4 regions of the Cytobacillus sp. T106 genome follow, and region 2 is predicted to be linked to each of the others. Evidence: riboswitches for the same ligand, from Rfam matches in the RefSeq annotation. Region 2 holds a riboswitch; each other region holds the start of a gene.
The links. A riboswitch is a leader RNA that binds a small molecule or an ion and turns the genes downstream of it on or off. The one in region 2 is predicted to bind S-adenosylmethionine.
Positions count from the first base shown of each region.

Region 1: linked by a shared signal. The riboswitch ahead of mtnK (S-methyl-5-thioribose kinase) and the one ahead of ABU165_RS07595 (methionine ABC transporter ATP-binding protein) in region 2 are both predicted to bind S-adenosylmethionine.
Region 3: linked by a shared signal. The riboswitch ahead of ABU165_RS19510 (LLM class flavin-dependent oxidoreductase) and the one ahead of ABU165_RS07595 (methionine ABC transporter ATP-binding protein) in region 2 are both predicted to bind S-adenosylmethionine.
Region 4: linked by a shared signal. The riboswitch ahead of ABU165_RS24495 (peptide ABC transporter substrate-binding protein) and the one ahead of ABU165_RS07595 (methionine ABC transporter ATP-binding protein) in region 2 are both predicted to bind S-adenosylmethionine.

Region 1 covers NZ_JBEUMK010000003.1:500,469-504,680, forward strand. Annotated here, with positions in the region: gene ABU165_RS10115 (pyridoxal phosphate-dependent aminotransferase) at 1-479, opposite strand, end outside; gene ABU165_RS10120 (carbon-nitrogen family hydrolase) at 617-1,393, shown strand; SAM riboswitch class I at 1,484-1,640, shown strand; gene mtnK (S-methyl-5-thioribose kinase) at 1,737-2,927, shown strand; gene ABU165_RS10130 (GNAT family N-acetyltransferase) at 2,905-3,651, opposite strand; gene ABU165_RS10135 (DUF2087 domain-containing protein) at 3,658-4,212, opposite strand, start outside.
Region 2 covers NZ_JBEUMK010000002.1:687,047-691,258, reverse strand. Annotated here, with positions in the region: gene ABU165_RS07600 (methionine ABC transporter permease) at 1-614, opposite strand, end outside; gene ABU165_RS07595 (methionine ABC transporter ATP-binding protein) at 604-1,635, opposite strand; SAM riboswitch class I at 1,712-1,814, opposite strand; SAM riboswitch class I at 1,942-2,041, opposite strand; gene ABU165_RS07590 (PAS domain-containing sensor histidine kinase) at 2,365-3,792, shown strand; gene ABU165_RS07585 (globin-coupled sensor protein) at 3,960-4,212, shown strand, end outside.
Region 3 covers NZ_JBEUMK010000012.1:137,936-142,147, forward strand. Annotated here, with positions in the region: gene ABU165_RS19505 (ATP-grasp domain-containing protein) at 509-1,474, opposite strand; gene ABU165_RS19510 (LLM class flavin-dependent oxidoreductase) at 1,489-2,535, opposite strand; SAM riboswitch class I at 2,616-2,722, opposite strand; gene ABU165_RS19515 (helicase C-terminal domain-containing protein) at 2,825-4,212, opposite strand, start outside.
Region 4 covers NZ_JBEUMK010000026.1:37,819-42,030, forward strand. Annotated here, with positions in the region: gene ABU165_RS24485 (YkvS family protein) at 1-96, shown strand, start outside; gene ABU165_RS24490 (hypothetical protein) at 268-423, shown strand; gene ABU165_RS24495 (peptide ABC transporter substrate-binding protein) at 514-2,136, opposite strand; SAM riboswitch class I at 2,305-2,402, opposite strand; SAM riboswitch class I at 2,480-2,583, opposite strand; gene ABU165_RS24500 (DUF3231 family protein) at 2,779-3,792, shown strand; gene ABU165_RS24505 (DUF6254 family protein) at 3,994-4,119, shown strand.

The sequences.
Region 1 (4,212 bases), on a different contig from region 2:
TCACCATAATCCGGCAGAAAATGATTGTCTTCTTTCAGGGGCATGACAGCCATAGAAGCTTTCGCAAGGGCCACTCCTGACCAATAATCAGGATACCCCGGGTCAGGAACAAGGATCGTTTCCCCTGGATTGAGAAGACATTGAGGAATTTCAACCAGGCCAGCCTTCCCGCCGAATAAAATAGCTATTTCCTTTTCCGGATCAAGGTCCACACCGTATTCCCTTTTGTAAAATTCAGCTGCTGCAGCTTTCAGGCTGTGCTGACCGCGAAAAGGGGAATATTTATGATTAAGGGGATTTTCGGCTGCTTCCTGAAGTTTCCTGACGATATGCGGCGGTGTGGGCCTGTCAGGGTTTCCCTGGCCAAGATTGATGACATCATGCCCCTGCCCGGCATACCTGGCTGCTTTTTGCACCAATGTTGCAAAGAACTGCTTTGGCAGACTTTGCAACAGTTCAGATTGAGGAAATATTTTCATCACATAGTCACCTGCTTTACATGTGGATTAAATTTTTATTTGAAAAACCAATGACAAAGATATAACGTAAAAGGCAGGAAGTAAAGAAATATTCTAAAATTTTATTATTTTATCCTTTGCATACGGAGGTTTACCCTATGAAAATATCCTGCATCCAAATGGACATCTCCTTTGGCAGCCCTGAGAAAAATTACGAAAAAGCTGAAACGCTGATCGAGCGCGCAAGCAAAGACAATCCCGATATCATCGTGCTGCCTGAGCTGTGGACAACGGGCTATGATTTAACCCGACTGGAAGAAATCGGGGACAGGCACGCAGAATCAAGCATCCGGTTTTTGCAGACTATGGCCCATAAGCATCATGCTGCCTTCATTGGAGGAAGCATCGCAAATAAAACAGAGGATGGTGTTTTCAACACCCTGCTTGCAGTCAGCAGCACAGGTGAACTGCTGCACCAATACAGCAAGCTGCACCTTTTTCAACTGATGGATGAACATCTCCACCTGTCACCCGGGAGCGGGGATGCTTCTTTCAATCTGAATGGCCATCCCATGGCCGGCTTTATCTGCTACGATATCCGTTTTCCTGAATGGATCCGCAAGCATGCACTTGAAGGAGCAGAAGCCATTTTCGTCGTGGCTGAATGGCCCCTGCCCCGCCTCGCCCATTGGCGCGCGCTGCTGATTGCAAGAGCCATTGAAAATCAATGCTATGTGGTTGCCTGCAACAGGGCCGGATCTGATCCGGCCAATCAATTTGCCGGCCACTCCATCATCATCAATCCATGGGGCGAAGTCGTTGCAGAGGCTTCAGAGCACGAAGAAATCCTTTCAGCAGATCTCGACCTCAGGCTTGTAGAGGAAGTGAGGGCACGCATCCCGGTTTTTACTGACCGCAAACCGGAATTCTATTAGAATTTTTTAAATTTTTATTGACAGAAAACATATGCCGCTGTTACTATTTTTTCAAATGGCTGGCGGCAGCCGTTTATACAAACTTATATTCTCTTATCAAGAGCAGGCAGAGGGACTTGGCCCGATGATGCCCAGCAACCGACCGTAATTCCATCGTGAGATGGGGCGCAATCCTTGCGCCGGAGAATTCCTCCATAAGGCACGGTGCTAATTCCAGCAGAAAGCTTGGCTTTCTGGCAGATAAGAGGTGCGAAGCTCAATACTTCAAGCCTCTTTCAGCATGAGAAAGAGGCCTTTTTATGTCCTGATGGATAAATAAAGCCTCCAAATTCAGGAGGGAAAAATGATGACACTCGTAAAAAATAAATATGCTCCGCTGACAGAAAAAACAGCCGCGGAACTCGCTGTAAGCCTTGGCCAGTTTCCCGGAAATGCATCTTTAGCCACGGAAGAAATAGGCGACGGAAATCTTAACCTTGTCTTTAGGATCAAGGAAAACGGGACAGGAAAAAGCCTGATTATCAAGCAGGCTCTCCCTTTTGCCAAGGTAGTAGGCGAAAGCTGGCCGCTGACCTTGAAAAGGGCTGCTATTGAAGCAGAAGCGCTTAAACTTTTTAAAAAGCTTGCTCCGGATTTTGTGCCGGAAGTTTTCTACAATGATGAAGAGCTCGCGGTGACTGTGATGGAAGATCTTTCACACCTGGAGATCAGCCGTACAGGGCTGATCTCTGGAAAAGAATATCCGCTGCTTTCCGGCCATCTTGGAAACTACCTGGCAAGAACTTTGTTCTATACCTCGGACTACGGCCTTCTTCAGGCTGATAAGAAAAAGCTTGCCAAAGATTTTTACAACCCGGAGCTGTGCAAAATTACGGAAGACCTGATATTTGCAGATCCTTATTTCAATAGCCCGACCAATGATTTTGAAGAAGAGCTGAAAGGCGATGCAGAAGCCTTATGGGCTGATTCAGCATTGAAACTCGAGGCAGCGCGCCTCAGGAAAATTTTCTTAAATGAAGCGGAGGCGCTGCTTCACGGTGATTTGCATACAGGAAGCATCTTTGCTTCCGATGCGGAGACAAAAGTCATCGACCCGGAATTTGCTTTCTACGGCCCTGCAGGTTTTGATATCGGACAGGTGATTGCCAATCTGTTATTCCAGTCTATCGCCAATCCTGAGAAAACGAGACTTATAGATCATCATATTGAAACATTCTGGGGAACTTTCTCAGATGATTTCTCTCTTTTATGGCAGAAGGATAATAAAGATCCTTTTGCTGGAACAGAAGGTTTTCTATCCGCTGTGCTTCAGAAATATTGGGAAGATGCGGTTGGCTTTGCAGGCTGTGAGCTGATAAGAAGGACAATCGGACTGGCCCATGTTGCTGACCTTGACGGGATAGAAGACAAAAAGGCGCGCCTGGCTGCCAAGAGAGCTGCACTGGCTGCAGGGAGAAACCTGATCCTTCAGCGCAGGGAAATCGCAGATGCAAAGGATTTATGCAGGATTGTCAGCCTTGTTTCGGCAGGGTGAAAACAAGGTATTCCGCAGGTTCAGAAAAACCCAGTTTTTCTGCAAGCTTCTTACTTGCCAGATTGGCCGCGCTGCAATCCCAGCGCGGCTGCAGATTTTTTCCCAGGGCAGTTTTAATGAATCTCGCAGCAAGCATGGCTCCCAGCCCCTTTCCCCTGGCACTTTCTGCTATATGGATATCCATTTCGGCAAATTCATTGCTCCTGAATATAGAAACACATTCACCGGCTGCCTGCTCTCCCATCAGCACCCTGATGCCGAATCCGGATCTCAGAAAATGCTCAATGGATCCCCAGTATGTGCTGAAATAATCCATTCGGAACTCAGGATATTCACCTGCTGACTCCCTATCCAGCGGAAAAAAGGAGACTTCGCTGCTTTTGGTAGACAGTTTAGGAACCGGCGAAAAATTTTGAAAGGAATGGCGGTGATGCTTATTGAGCCTCTCTCCAAACTGGCCGGATATGAATTGATCCAGTTCGGCAGAGCCGGAAAAAAGTGTGAACCGCCTCCCATTTTTCTCTGCTTCATCCAATTTTCCTGCCAGCAGGTCAAATGACCCTTCTCCCGCTCGTCCCGCGGCATAGTGGATGCCGCTAGTGAGGGATATCAGCAGACTTCCTTGCCTCTCCTGTACCTCACCTGGTATAAGGCCATCAAGAACAGCCGAAGCAAAGACTGGGACAAAATCAGTTCCAGGTATATGCTCATACATATAGGCCATATCAAGCTACTCCGGCTTAGCCCACATTTCACGGGGGTTCAACTCATAAACGCTGTTTTCCCTGTACATGAAATGATTGACGATAAATTCTCTCCTGATCGTCGCATAGTCTTCATGGAATTTCTTTATATACTCATTAAGCTCTTTTTCAGGATATTTCTTTCCCATTTTCAGACCTGAAGCAATATGCTCAAAGATAAACAGCTTTTTCTTGCGCTGTGCCGGTATATTCTTGAGCTTCCCTTCTTTTGTGATGAAATTTTCGATAACCTTTTGTTTCTCATTATGCATTTCCAGCATTTCTTCCATCTCTCCTTCCTTTTTATCAAACAGGTTAATGAGAACCTCTGCCTGCTGTTTGATAACCGATTCATTCACGTAATAATAGATGGTGTTCTTATCACGGCGCTGATAGATGCTATTAATAGCTTTTAGCTTGTTTAAATGATGGGTGATCGTCGGGGGAGTAAGGCCCAATTTGCCTGCAATTGCCTGGCCATGCAGAGGCCCATTCGATAATAGTGCTATAATCCGTATTCTGGCAGGGTCGCCCATCGTTTT
Region 2 (4,212 bases):
AAGCTTTGCAGCCCCTGGACCATAATGACCAGGATAGCGACTGTTATGAGCATGACCGTTGTATCAAAGCGCTGATAGCCATAGGTAATGGCCAAATCGCCAAGCCCTCCGCCGCCGACAGCCCCTGCCATGGCGGATGCTCCGACAAGTCCGACGGTTGCAATGGTCAGTGCCAGGACAAGTGAGCTGAGTGCTTCCGGTACGAGAAACTTAAAGATGATCTGTGCCGGAGTCGCTCCCATCGCTTCCGCTGCCTCGAGGACACCAGGATCAACCTCGAGGAGTGAGTTCTCGATTAATCTTGCAATATATGGGCCGGCATAGAATACTAGCGGTACGACAGCAGCCGCCGTTCCGATTGAGGTGCCTACTAAAAGGCGCGTCACCGGGATGATTGCGACCATCAGGATGATGAATGGAACAGAGCGGAATATGTTAATGATCCCATTCAGCACGTTAAAAACGGGCAGATTCTCCAGCAGATGGCCTTTTCTCGTAATAACCAGCAGGATGCCCAGCGGCAATCCGAGGATGGTTGAGAAAAGAAGCGAGAAAGCCACCATTTGAATGGTTTCGATGAGTGCTTCTATGATTTGCGTGTGATCAACTAGCATGTGCTTTCACTTCCTTGATTGAGACTTTTTCCTGATGAATATACATAAGCGCGCGCTGCACTTCCTGGTCGGTTCCCTGGAACTCGACAACAAGGTTTCCAAAAGGGATTCCCTGAAGCTCGGTTATATTCCCGAACAGCACGTTGATATCAATATCGAACTTCTTGGCAAGTCTGGAAAGCAGCGGCTGTCCGGCTGACTCGCCGACGAAATTGATCCGGAAGATCCTTTCCTTTCCATCGTTTTTCTCTACAAGCTGCTTTACAGAATCAGGGATTGAATCATTCATGACAGAGCTGACAAAGTTCTGGGCCGTCTGTGTTTTCGGCGCCGAGAATACATTGAACACTGACCCTTCTTCAATGATTTTTCCTGCCTCGATCACTGCCACCCTGTCGCAGATTTCCCTGATGACCGTCATTTCATGGGTAATGATCAGGATGGTGATGTTGTATTCTGCATTAATTTTTTTCAAAAGCTGAAGGATGCTGCTCGTCGTCTGTGGATCAAGGGCCGATGTCGCTTCATCGCACAGAAGAATCGATGGCTGTGTCGCAAGCGCCCTGGCAATCCCGACCCTTTGCTTCTGGCCGCCTGAAAGCTGATCCGGATATTTATCCGCTTTATCGGCAAGGCCGACAAACTCAAGCAGTTCAGCGACCCGTTTGCGGATCTGCTCTTTCGGCAGCTTTGCCAGTGTGAGCGGCATGGCTACATTGGCGAACACCGTTTTTGAGTTGAGCAGATTGAAATGCTGGAACACCATGCCGATATTCCGTTTAACTTCCCTCACCTCTTTGGGCGAAAGCGAGGTTAGATCATGGCCATCGACGATCACCTTGCCCGAGGTCGGCCTTTCGAGCAGATTCACACAGCGGATCAGCGAGCTTTTTCCCGCTCCGCTGAAGCCGATGACACCAAAAATTTCTCCTCTTTCTATTGCTAGATCAATCCCGTTGAGCGCGGCAACCTGCTGCCCGCCGCTTTCATACACCTTTCTGAGATCCTGAAATTCTATCATTTTGCTTCACCCTCCATATCAAATAAAAAACCCTCTTCTGAGAACAGAAGAGGGCATGTATCATCAGCATCCGCTCTTCTTATCTCCCAGGCTCACACCTGCTGGAATTGGCACAGTACTCATAAGAGTCCGCTGCCGAGGCTTCATTGGGCCAGTCCCTCTGCCTCTCTGGATAAGAAATTATGGTTTTCCTATAAAATTAATTGGTTTTAACACAATAGCTATGCAGCATCACGCACTTTTATTCCGGAAAACAAGAAAGCCCTCTTCAAAAAGAAGAGGGCAGAATAATAGGCGTTCGTCCTCTTCTTATCTTTCAGGCAATCTGCCTGCTGGAATTGGCACGGTTCATCAGTCCGCTGCCGAGGTGTCATAGGGCCAGTCCCTCTACCTCTCTGGATAAGAAGCTATCGTATTAAGTTTATTTGCTTGATTAATTGTTTTTTACTTTACACGCGTTTCAAAGTTCTGTCAAACCCTTTTTAAAATTTTTCGGATAAAAATTCTTATCCACAATTTTTGAAAACCCTTACTTAATTTTGGGGAGTTTTGAAAAAATAAAACTCCATCTGCTGTGGATAAAGGAGGTTTTCCACATTTTTTCCTCCCCTTATCAACATTCTCCCCAGACTTCACACAAGAAGAGGGAGTTTACTCCTATATTTATGCCCGCTTGTCTATTGTATAATAGTGGAAAAGAGCAAATTGAACTGCATTCCGGGAGGGAGAATGGTTTTGATTGCAACAAACAGAGACTATCAATCTGAATTATTTGTGGACAAAGTTGAAGCAAAGAATCTCGAACTGGCTCTGAAGCATTCGGCAGACCTGATTTCAAGGCATACAAAAGAAGGCATCTTTTTATATGTTTCCCCATCCTGCAGCACCCTTTTGGGCTATTCACAAGAGGAACTGTACAAGGACTGCATTCTGGCCTACTGCCACCCCCAAGATAAAGAAATCCTCAAAAAAGAATTCCGCGGGCTATCCCCGGGCAGCAGCTCACGCATTTCATTCCGGTTCCGCCGCAAGGAAGGCGACTATATCTGGCTGGAGACCAGCATCAGCACACTCGGCGACGGCCAGGAAGCCATGTGCATATCAAGAGATATGACCGAGCGCGTCAATATGGAAGAAGAAAACATGGAAACCCAGGAAAAGTACCGTTTCCTTGTCGAATACAGCAGGGATACCATTGGCATGACAACCGAGAAAGGCATATGGACCTACATGAATGATGAAGGCAAGAAGGTGTTCGGCTTTACTTCAAGCAAGGAAATTATAGGCGCTTCTTTGTATGACTATGTTTCACCTTCTGATCATGGCTATCTGAAGGATTTTTACCAGGCGAACCAGACTGTCTCTTTTGAATTGAATATCATCAGGAGTGACGGGAACACCCGGAAGGCCGCTATCCAGCTGATCCCCACCGTTTTTAAGAACCGGAAGCTTTTCCAGATCATCATCAAAGACGTCACCGGCCAGAAAAAGACCGAAGAAAAGCTTCATAATGCAGAAAAGCTCTCTGTCGTCGGGCAGCTTGCAGCAGGAATCGCCCATGAAATCAGAAATCCCCTTACCGCCATCAAAGGCTTTACCCAGCTTCTTACAGAGCGTAAAACAGAAAAATATGCAGATGTAATCCTTTCCGAACTCGAACGGATTGAAGAAATCGTCAATGACCTCCTTGTCCTCGCCAAGCCTGTTGTGACAGAGGCTCAGGAAACCAATCTGGTGAATATAGTCAAGAGTGTCGTCACCCTTTTAAACACACAGGCGCTTATCTATAACATCATGATAGATGTAAAATACTCTCTATCTGAAATCAGCGTCCGCTGTGAAATCGATAAAATCAAGCAGGTGCTTATCAATGTGATCAAGAATTCAATTGAAGCCATGCCCCATGGCGGAAAAATCAGCATTGAGGTCAGGCAGGATAACAGCTTTGCGATGATCAGCGTGAAGGATGAAGGGATCGGCATTCCCGAGGAAAGGCTGCCGAAGCTCGGTGAACCGTTCTACAGCACGAAGGAAAAGGGGACAGGCCTTGGGCTCATGATCTGCAACCGGATCATTAAGAGCCACGGCGGGAATATATATATAACAAGCAAAGAAAATGAAGGAACCATCGTGAAACTGCTGATTCCTGTGGTCTGATTGAAGCCTCCGGCGTTCCTGCCCGGGGCTTTTTTGATTCTGCTCCAGCTTCTCGCTGCAGACCCTTCTTGAAAACAATTGTACTTCTGTTTAAACAATAGTAAAAACTTCCCCTATATTGCCGATATAAAGCAGGATAATAGATATAGAAAATGGGAGTGTTTCAAGTGCTTTTTACGAAAACAGCAAAACCGAAATCGTTTGACCTTGAAAGCCTGATTCAGAAAGAACTGGAACATGCAGTACAGGAAACTGAATTTGATCAGGATTTAAAGCTTCAGATTGAAGTGATGGGCCTGACAAAAGAAGATTTGGCTATTTTGCGGGCAGTGCGCCCGATTGCCGAAAAGCATATCAGCGCCGTTTACAATAAACTTCTCACTTATGAACAAGAGGATGTCAGGAAAATAACCGATATTT
Region 3 (4,212 bases), on a different contig from region 2:
AATTAGCACACAAAAAGCTCGGAGCTATAATGCTCTGAGCTTTTTTTATAGAGATTGCACTTTGTTGAAGATAAGCAACCGTATGTTCAATTAACGATTTTGTTGTGAGGCAGGAATACCAGCTAAAAGAGCAATTTTTCCCCACCCCACCCTACTAAAAGAGCTGGCCTTCCAGGGACAGGATGAGGTTCAGCGCGGTTTGACAAATTAGCGGAGAAATTCCCGTTAATTTCAAAAGAGCTCTAAAAACAGCTTAAATAGAGGGAGAAATTCCGGCTATCGACCCGAAAAAAAGGAAAATTCACCATTTTGCTTCGCTTAACCGGAAAATCTCCGCTTATTTATACCCTTTCGAGCCCTATTATCAATTTAACCGGAAAATCTCCGCTTATTAATTTTTTGTTGGCAACCCACTCCATTCCTTCACTATCCTGCTCCTTCCATCCGGAATTGAAGTCACACTATCAAAAAAGGCCGCTCCCAAATGAGCGGCCTTCTTCTATTATTATCACACTCTGCTGTATTCCCTAACCTTAGCCTGTTCTTTTTCAAGCTCGGCACCGAGGAATTTGGCGGCTTCAAGCATGCCGTATTTGCCTGCTTTTGCCTCTGCGTCAGAATTATAATTTGTGTTTGTGTTGACATCATACGTATAAATATCCCCATTGGCATTTTTAATAAATTCAATGCCGGCGATTTGAATGCCGTTATTCCTGAGGAAGGTTTCGTATTTTTCAATGATCGGGTCGTTGAAGCCTTCAATGATCTTAAACTTTGGCTTTTCTTCCACCTCTTCGCCAACAGGACAGAACAGATCCCCGATTTGGCAGGCATCGGCCGGGCAAAGCTCAAAGCCTTCTGATGTATCCACCTGGACGGCATAGACGAATTTTCCGCCCACGAATTCGCATCTGGTAATATATGATTCTGGCGACTCAATATATTCCTGGATCAGAGTGATGCCATCGACAGGCTCTTCAAAATTCGGCCCTTCGACATATTCCCTCAATGCGTCCAGAGAATGGAACAGCTGGACGCCGAGCCCTTTGCCTGCGCGGTTATGCTTCGTGATGAACGGAGCGCTGTCGAGCTTTACAGCTGCTTCAAGAATTTGATTTTTTCCGACAGCTGCTATTGTTTTCGGAGTGGCGATTCCTGCAGCATTCAGCGCTGTATATTGATTGACTTTGCTGACCTCCAGCCTTAAAGCGCGGCTTCCGTTGAAAACGGTGCGGCCATGCTGCTCAAGCCATGACAGGACAGATTCCGTCAGCTCCGGTGCAAAGCGGTTCCCCCTTGTGTGGGAAGATGCGCTCATCCTGCTGTAGAAAATCCCCTCCGGAGGTGCACTGGTCAGGTCAACAATCCCTTCATTCAAAAACCATTCCTCATAAGGAAGACCCAGCTCTTCCAGCCTTTTTGTCAAATGGGCAGTCCATTCGCTGTTTTCGTGTATGATGTGTATTTTGCTCATATGTTCTCCCTCTTTTACTTTAAGATTTTCCTTTTGGCTTCAACCAGCGGCATGACTTTTTCCGAAAATCTCTGCATTTCCTCCAGCTGTGGAGAGAACTGAAGCAGAAGCAGATCGACGCCGGCTTCTTCATAAGCAATAATCTGTTCAGCAATCTGTTCAGGGGTTCCGATCAGATTTGGCCTGAGGCCCCGGTTGGAAACGGAATAATCGTACAGCTTTACCTGCTGCTCAAGCTGCGATTTGCCTACAAAATCTTTGTAGCCTGCATAGCCGCTTGATTCTTTTACATTGGTGATGCGGGCAAGCTCTTCCTGCGCCTCTTCTTCTGTGTCGCGGCAGACAATGTAGGCTGCCATGCCAAAAGACTTAAATGGCTCATTCCCGCTTTCCTGCCTGCGTGCTCTCATGTCATCAATTTTAGTTTTTACTTCTTCAACTGTCCCGCCGTGCATCACATAGGCATCGCAGTGATTAACAATTGCTTCCTTGCCGCGGGGGCTTTCTCCGCCTGCATAAAGGATCGGATTCGGCCTTTGCACCGGCTTAGGGGACAAATGGGCGTTTTTAATAGAATAATAGCTGCCGTCAAAATTAAAGGTTTCTTCTTCCCATAAACCCTTCATGACCTTGACGAATTCTTCTGTCCGGTCATAGCGCTCATCATGTTCAGTAAAGATGCCGGCATACTGGCGCGCCTCTTCCTCCCACCATGCGGATACAACATTCAGGGTAAAACGGCCATTGCTGATATGGTCGATATTGCTTGCCATTTTTGCCGTCACCGCAGGATTATGGAAGCCTGGGCGGACAGCCGTCATAATTTCTATTTTCTCAGTCACCGCAGCAAGAGCGGCCGCAGTTGACCATGCTTCAAGTGAATCCTGCTCCGGGCCTTTTATATCATTCAAGTAAAGTTCTGCTATTAATGTGGTATCATATCCCCACTTCTCTGCTGCCTGGATGACTTCTTTCGCATAGCTGAAGGTCGGGGGCATCTTCTCGTCTTCTACATTGCGCAGCCAGCCGCCAAAGATCGGCAGCCAAAATCCGTATTTCATCTGTCTCTTCTCCTCTCACTTGCACCTTGTTGTCAGCAATAAAAAAAACTTCTCCGATAAGAAGAAGTTTGTATGCCTCTATCTTATCTGCCAAAGCATTGCGCTTTGCTGGATTTAGCACCATTCTGACTAAGTCAGCGGCTGCCGGGTATCACAGGGCCAGTCCCTCCACCACTCTCGATAAGAAATATTCAATTGATTTCATAGTAATCCTACAACAAAGGTCGGCTTTCTGTCAACTGACTAGTCTAACTATTTTTAAAAATGTTTTTTTTCCTGCAAGCCTTTTTTATCGTGTGAGCCTTTTTAGCGGAAACCATTCTGCAGGGAGCAGTTGTTCATATCTTTTTTGAAGGAAGCGGTCATCAATCAGCAGGATGGTTCCTGTGTCTTCCTCTGAACGGATGAGGCGCCCGCCAGCCTGGGCTGCTTTATTGGCTCCCGGAAAAGTATACGCATAATCATAGCCGTTTTTTCCTTCAGCCTGAAAATAATCTTTAATCAGATTACGCTCAAGACTCAGCTGTGGAAGCCCCACACCAACAATAATGACACCGCCGAGCCGGGTTCCCTTCAAGTTGATCCCTTCTGAGAAAATTCCGCCCAGCACAGCGAACCCAAGAAGGCTTTCTTCAGGTTCCTCCTTAAAGGAAGACAAAAATTCTTCTTTTTCTCCCTCTGCCATCCCCTGTTCCTGTACCATCATCCTGATAGTGCTGGATTCTTTCATTTGTTCATGGATTTCCCTCATATATTGGTAAGACGGAAAAAAGATTAAGTAATTCCCGGGCCGTTCAGCTGCCAGCTTTTCTACCGATCGGATCAAAGCTTCACCTGTCGCGCTTCTGTCCTTATATCTAGTTGAAAGCGGCAAAGCAAGAACTTCTGCATTTTCTTTCGGGAACGGGGAAGGCAATGACAGGGAATAATGATCCTCATTCCAGCCCAGCATGTTCTTGAAATAATCGAATGGCTGGAAGGTAGCCGAAAAAAAGAGTTTGCTGCGGAAGCCCTTGCCCATTTTCTGGACAAGATAGGATGGATCTAAACAAAACAGCTTGAGTACTACATCCTTTCCGGACTTTTCTGTATAAATGACAAATCGCTCATCTGCCAGCCTTGATATCCTCAGGAAAGCCTGTACAGAAAAATAAGTATCAAGCAGCAGTTCCTGGCCCTCATCTCCCCTGCCGCTGATCAGCTCCTTTTCTGAGCAATGAGCAAAGTCCTCAAGATGCTCCAGCAGATTTTCCGGCAGCTCTTCGTGAATGCGATAGCTTTCCTCCTTTAATTCTCTATTGAAAGAGATAAAAACATCATTCATCTTTTTAGCTGCTGCAGAAAGCTGCGGGGCCGTGTTTTTATAAGCCCTTTTCAGCTGAAGGAAATTCTGCTTCCCCAGATCCGCCGAAAACATATCCCTCGCCCGGTCCACCAGATTATGCGCCTCATCGATCAGAAGAGCTGTCTTTTTCTTGCCTTCTGTATGAAGCCTTTTCAGGGACACCCGGGGATCAAAGATATAATTGTAATCGCATATGACTGCGTCTGCGGCATATGCAAGTTCCAGGGAAAATTCAAACGGGCAGACTGTGTGCTTCATGGCATATTTTTCAATAACACTCCGGTCAATGATGGATTCATGAGAGAGGATATCAAGGACTGCTTCATTGAGGC
Region 4 (4,212 bases), on a different contig from region 2:
AGCGTTCTTGTCCAAATAAGCGATGAGGATGCACTGCTGTTAAAAATTGATACACCAATAACGGTTGTATCGCATAAAAATTACAAGATTGTCTGAAAGCGTGATATGTATAATGGCGGCCGAAGATATTAATAGAAAAAAAGCTGCTGAGTTTATTTGCTTTTACATGAAAAAATACGCAGGATTTAAGCTATAAAGGTAGAATTGATTTATATGTTTAATCATTCTGCCAATTGATCAAAATTCATACCCTGGGAGGATTCTGGCATGGAAATCAGCAAAGACTCAAAGAAATTAGCGGTAGATTCACCTGTTTTGCTAAAAGGGATTGTAAAGGCTATTTACAAAGATACCGTTCATATCCAGATCGGCGGCAAAATCATTGCTCTGCCAGCTTCCAATATGCCCGCCGCTTCCTCTTAACCTGCAGCCTGATGAAGGCTGTTTTTTATACTCACATAGGAATTTTCACCTTGTAAAAGGAGCCGGTATACCGGCTCCTTTTGTGCAGACTTATTCAGAAACCTTTTCAGCATATCTGAAATCCGGATTATTGAGCGGGCTGAACCGGATTCCCTTAATATTTTCTTTTACAACCGCATTCTGAGAAGAAAAGTAGATTGGGATGATCGGCATCTCATCCATCAGGACAGATTCAGCCTGATGCAGCAGTTCAAATCGCTTTGCTTCGTCCTGCTCTGTCAGTGACTGGTCAAGCAGCTTGTCAAATTCAGGATTGGACCAGTTTGTAAAGTTGCTGGAACTGCCTGAGCTGTACAGATCCAGAACAGGGTACGGATCCAGGAAGTCCCCTACCCAGCCCATGCGCGCCGCCTGGAAGTTTTTCTGCTTGAAAGTATCTATGAATGTTTTCCATTCCTGGTTCTCCAGCTTCACTTCAACCCCAAGGTTCACCTTGAACATTTCCTGCAGAGCTTCGGCAATCTTCTTGTGGTTTCCTTCTGAATTATATTTCAGGGTTACAGAAGGAAGCTCCTTCCAGCCTTCTTCCTTCATTCCTTCTGCAAGCAATTCTTTTGCTTCGTCCGCATCAAAAGAGTAGTAAGGTTTCTTCTCATCCCGGAAGTCCTTCCCTGACGGCCCTTCCACACCGTAGCCCACATAGCCGTAGGCTGGCTCTTCGCCGCCTTTAGAAATGTTTTTTGTGATAGCTTCACGGTCGATTGCCAGGCTGAAAGCTTTGCGGATTTTACTGTTATTGAAAGGCTCTTCATTTACATTGAATGTATATGTATAGACACTGAATTGCGGAGAGTTGATAAATTCCTTGCCCCCCTTTTCGATATCTATCGCATCGGCGGCAAGATTCTTGATCAAATCAATATCGCCTGATTTATACATCTGATATTCGGTGTTGGCATCAGCCACCATTTTAAAGTTTACGGATTCAATAGTAATATCTTTACTGTTCCAGTATTGGCTGTTCTTTTTCAGAGTAAGAAGATTATTATGTTCCCATTTGCCGAGTGTATAAGCGCCATTGGTCACAATGGTTTCCGGCCCTGCAGCCCAGTTTTCGTCTGCTTCGACTGTTTTCTGGTTCACCGGCATGAAGCCCTGTCCCATCAGTACTTTCGGAAAGAACTTGATCGGGGTGTCCAGCTCCACCTTCAGGGTATGATCGTCTTCTGCAGTAATTCCTACATCTTCCACAGAACCATTTTCCCTGTTATATTCTTCAGCCCCTTTTATGTAAAAAAAGCTAGAAGGATCATAGGCGCCTGTTTCAGGATTCAGGACCCTTTTCCATGCAAACTCAAAATCCTTTGCTGTCAGCGGATCTCCATTGGACCACTTCTGCCCGTCCCTGATTGTGAAGGTATATATTTTACCGTCTTCTGAAACATCAACCTTGCTGGCTGCCCCTTCCACTGCATTTCCGTCTTTATCATAGCGGTATAAGCCTTCATATAAGTTATCGATCACCCAGAAGGAAGTTGTATCAGATGCAAAAGCAGGATCAAGGGTATACGGCTCCCCTCCAAGATTGGCATTCAATACTTGTTCAACGTCATTTTCTCCGGATGCTGATCCTTCTTCACCATTGCTGCACCCTGCAAGAACAGCCAGCGCAAACAGCAGGATGGCCAGCGATACCAGTGATAATTTTTTCATAATTTTATCCTCCTTTTATTTTAGCGCTCTAAATCGATTTATCATATTAAAATACTAAGATTTAAATTAGCAATCCCCCCGTCCTTTATGGCTTATTCCGAAAATATCCTTTACTTCTTTACCATACTAAAAAACCTCCCGGCAAAGACAGCTGAGAGGAATGGTCTCTGCTTATCTTTCCGGTATACCGGTGGAATTGGCACAGTGTCAACAGACCTGCTGCCGAGGCTTCATCGGGCCAGTCCCTCCGCCTCTCTGGATAAGTGATATAGTTTTTTAGCTGGCAGAAATAAAAAAGCCCCTTCTGCAGATAGAAGAGGACAGTATGTATGAACAAGATCCCTTCTTATCTGCCAGGCCTTTGCCTGATGGATTTGGCACAGTGTCCGGATGAACCTGCTGCCGAGACTTCTTCGGGCCATACCCCTCCGTCTCTCTTGATAAGAAATTATAGATATATAATTTTTCGGTGCACTAAGAATAACCAATTTAGAAAATTTCGTCAACAGAAAAGATAAAAGTTCTACTTTTCTATATTTTCAAACAACAGAAGGGCTAAAGACATAATTAGGATAGTTCCTGCCTTATAATTCCTCCCTAAATTGCAAACACTATTTTCATACTGATTGAAGGAGTCTTCCTATGGACAAGAAAACCCCCCTTACATCGGCAGAAATCGCGATGCTCTGGACTACTTATATGAATGACAGCATGTCAAAATGTGTTCTTGGCTATATGATTACCCATGCAACAGAAGCTGAAATTGGCGCTGCCCTCCAATTTGCCATTGATCTTTCGACCAGCCACCTGCAATACCTGGAACCCCTTTTCAAAGAAGAAAAAATGGCTGTTCCGAATGGCTTCGGCGGAGGCGATGTCAATCCTGATGCTCCTAGTCTGTTTTCAGACACCTTCTGCCTGGCATATATCAACCATATGGCAAAAGCGGGAATGCTTGCTTACAGCGGCATGCTTGCTATGTGCGCCAGAAATGATATAAGGAAATTCTTTACCGAAGGATTGGCAGAAACGGCCTTGCTCTACAATATGACTACAAACCTGATGCTTGAAAAAGGGATTTACATAAGAGCTCCCTACATCTCGTATCCGCATGAAACGGATTATGTGGATACAAAGAAATATTTAAGCGGCCTGAACCCCTTTGCGACTAAAAGACCTTTGAATGCGGTGGAAATTTCTCATCTGACCGTGAATATACAGACAAATTCCATCGGGCTGCAGATTGCCGCAGCTTTTGCACAAACAGCTCGGCTGAAAGAAGTACAGGAATTTATGCTGAGAGGAAAAGAAATTTCCCAAAAGCATGTTGGCATTTTTACGAAGATTCTGCTGGAAAGCAATATACAGGCTGTAGGTTCACCTAATATAGCCGTATACGATACAACTAAGCAGGTATTTTCCGATAAGCTGATGATGTTTCATATGTCTTTGTTAAGTGCAACCGGGTCCGGAAATTATGCTACAGCAGGTGTTGCAAGCCAGCGTACTGATGTAGCAGCCAGCTATCAGCGGCTAGCCGTTGAGATTGCCCTGTATGCTAAAAGCGGAGCAGACATTATGATCAAGCACGGCTGGCTGGAGCAGCCTCCCGGAACGACAGACCGTGATGCATTGGCTAAAAAAGGAACACCCTGACCCCATCTTTAAAAGCTGGGGTTTGTGCTGTTCTTTTTTCGTTTGCTTCCATGATTGAATACAACCGGATTATACCAGCAGATAAGCAATTAAGGAACCTGGACAAAATATACCCAAGACTCCAGCTGGGAGAAAGTTTTAAGACTGAAAAAGGGACATCAGGCAAATCTAAAAAGGATACCAATGAGAGGAGGGCTTCTCATGACACAGTCTAAAAAGCAGGAAGAAAGACAGTGGCGGCAGAGAAAAGAAACTCAGCATCCGCATGGTAAGGTTAAATCATTTGATCAGCTGGCTGATGAACCCGGCAAAGGCGGACGCTCCTGAAAGAAAGGGTCCGGGACATAGTCCCGGGCCTTTATTTAGACTTTACATTTCCTTTCTGGCGCTGAAGTTGCTAATAAACTGGGAAAGATGCTA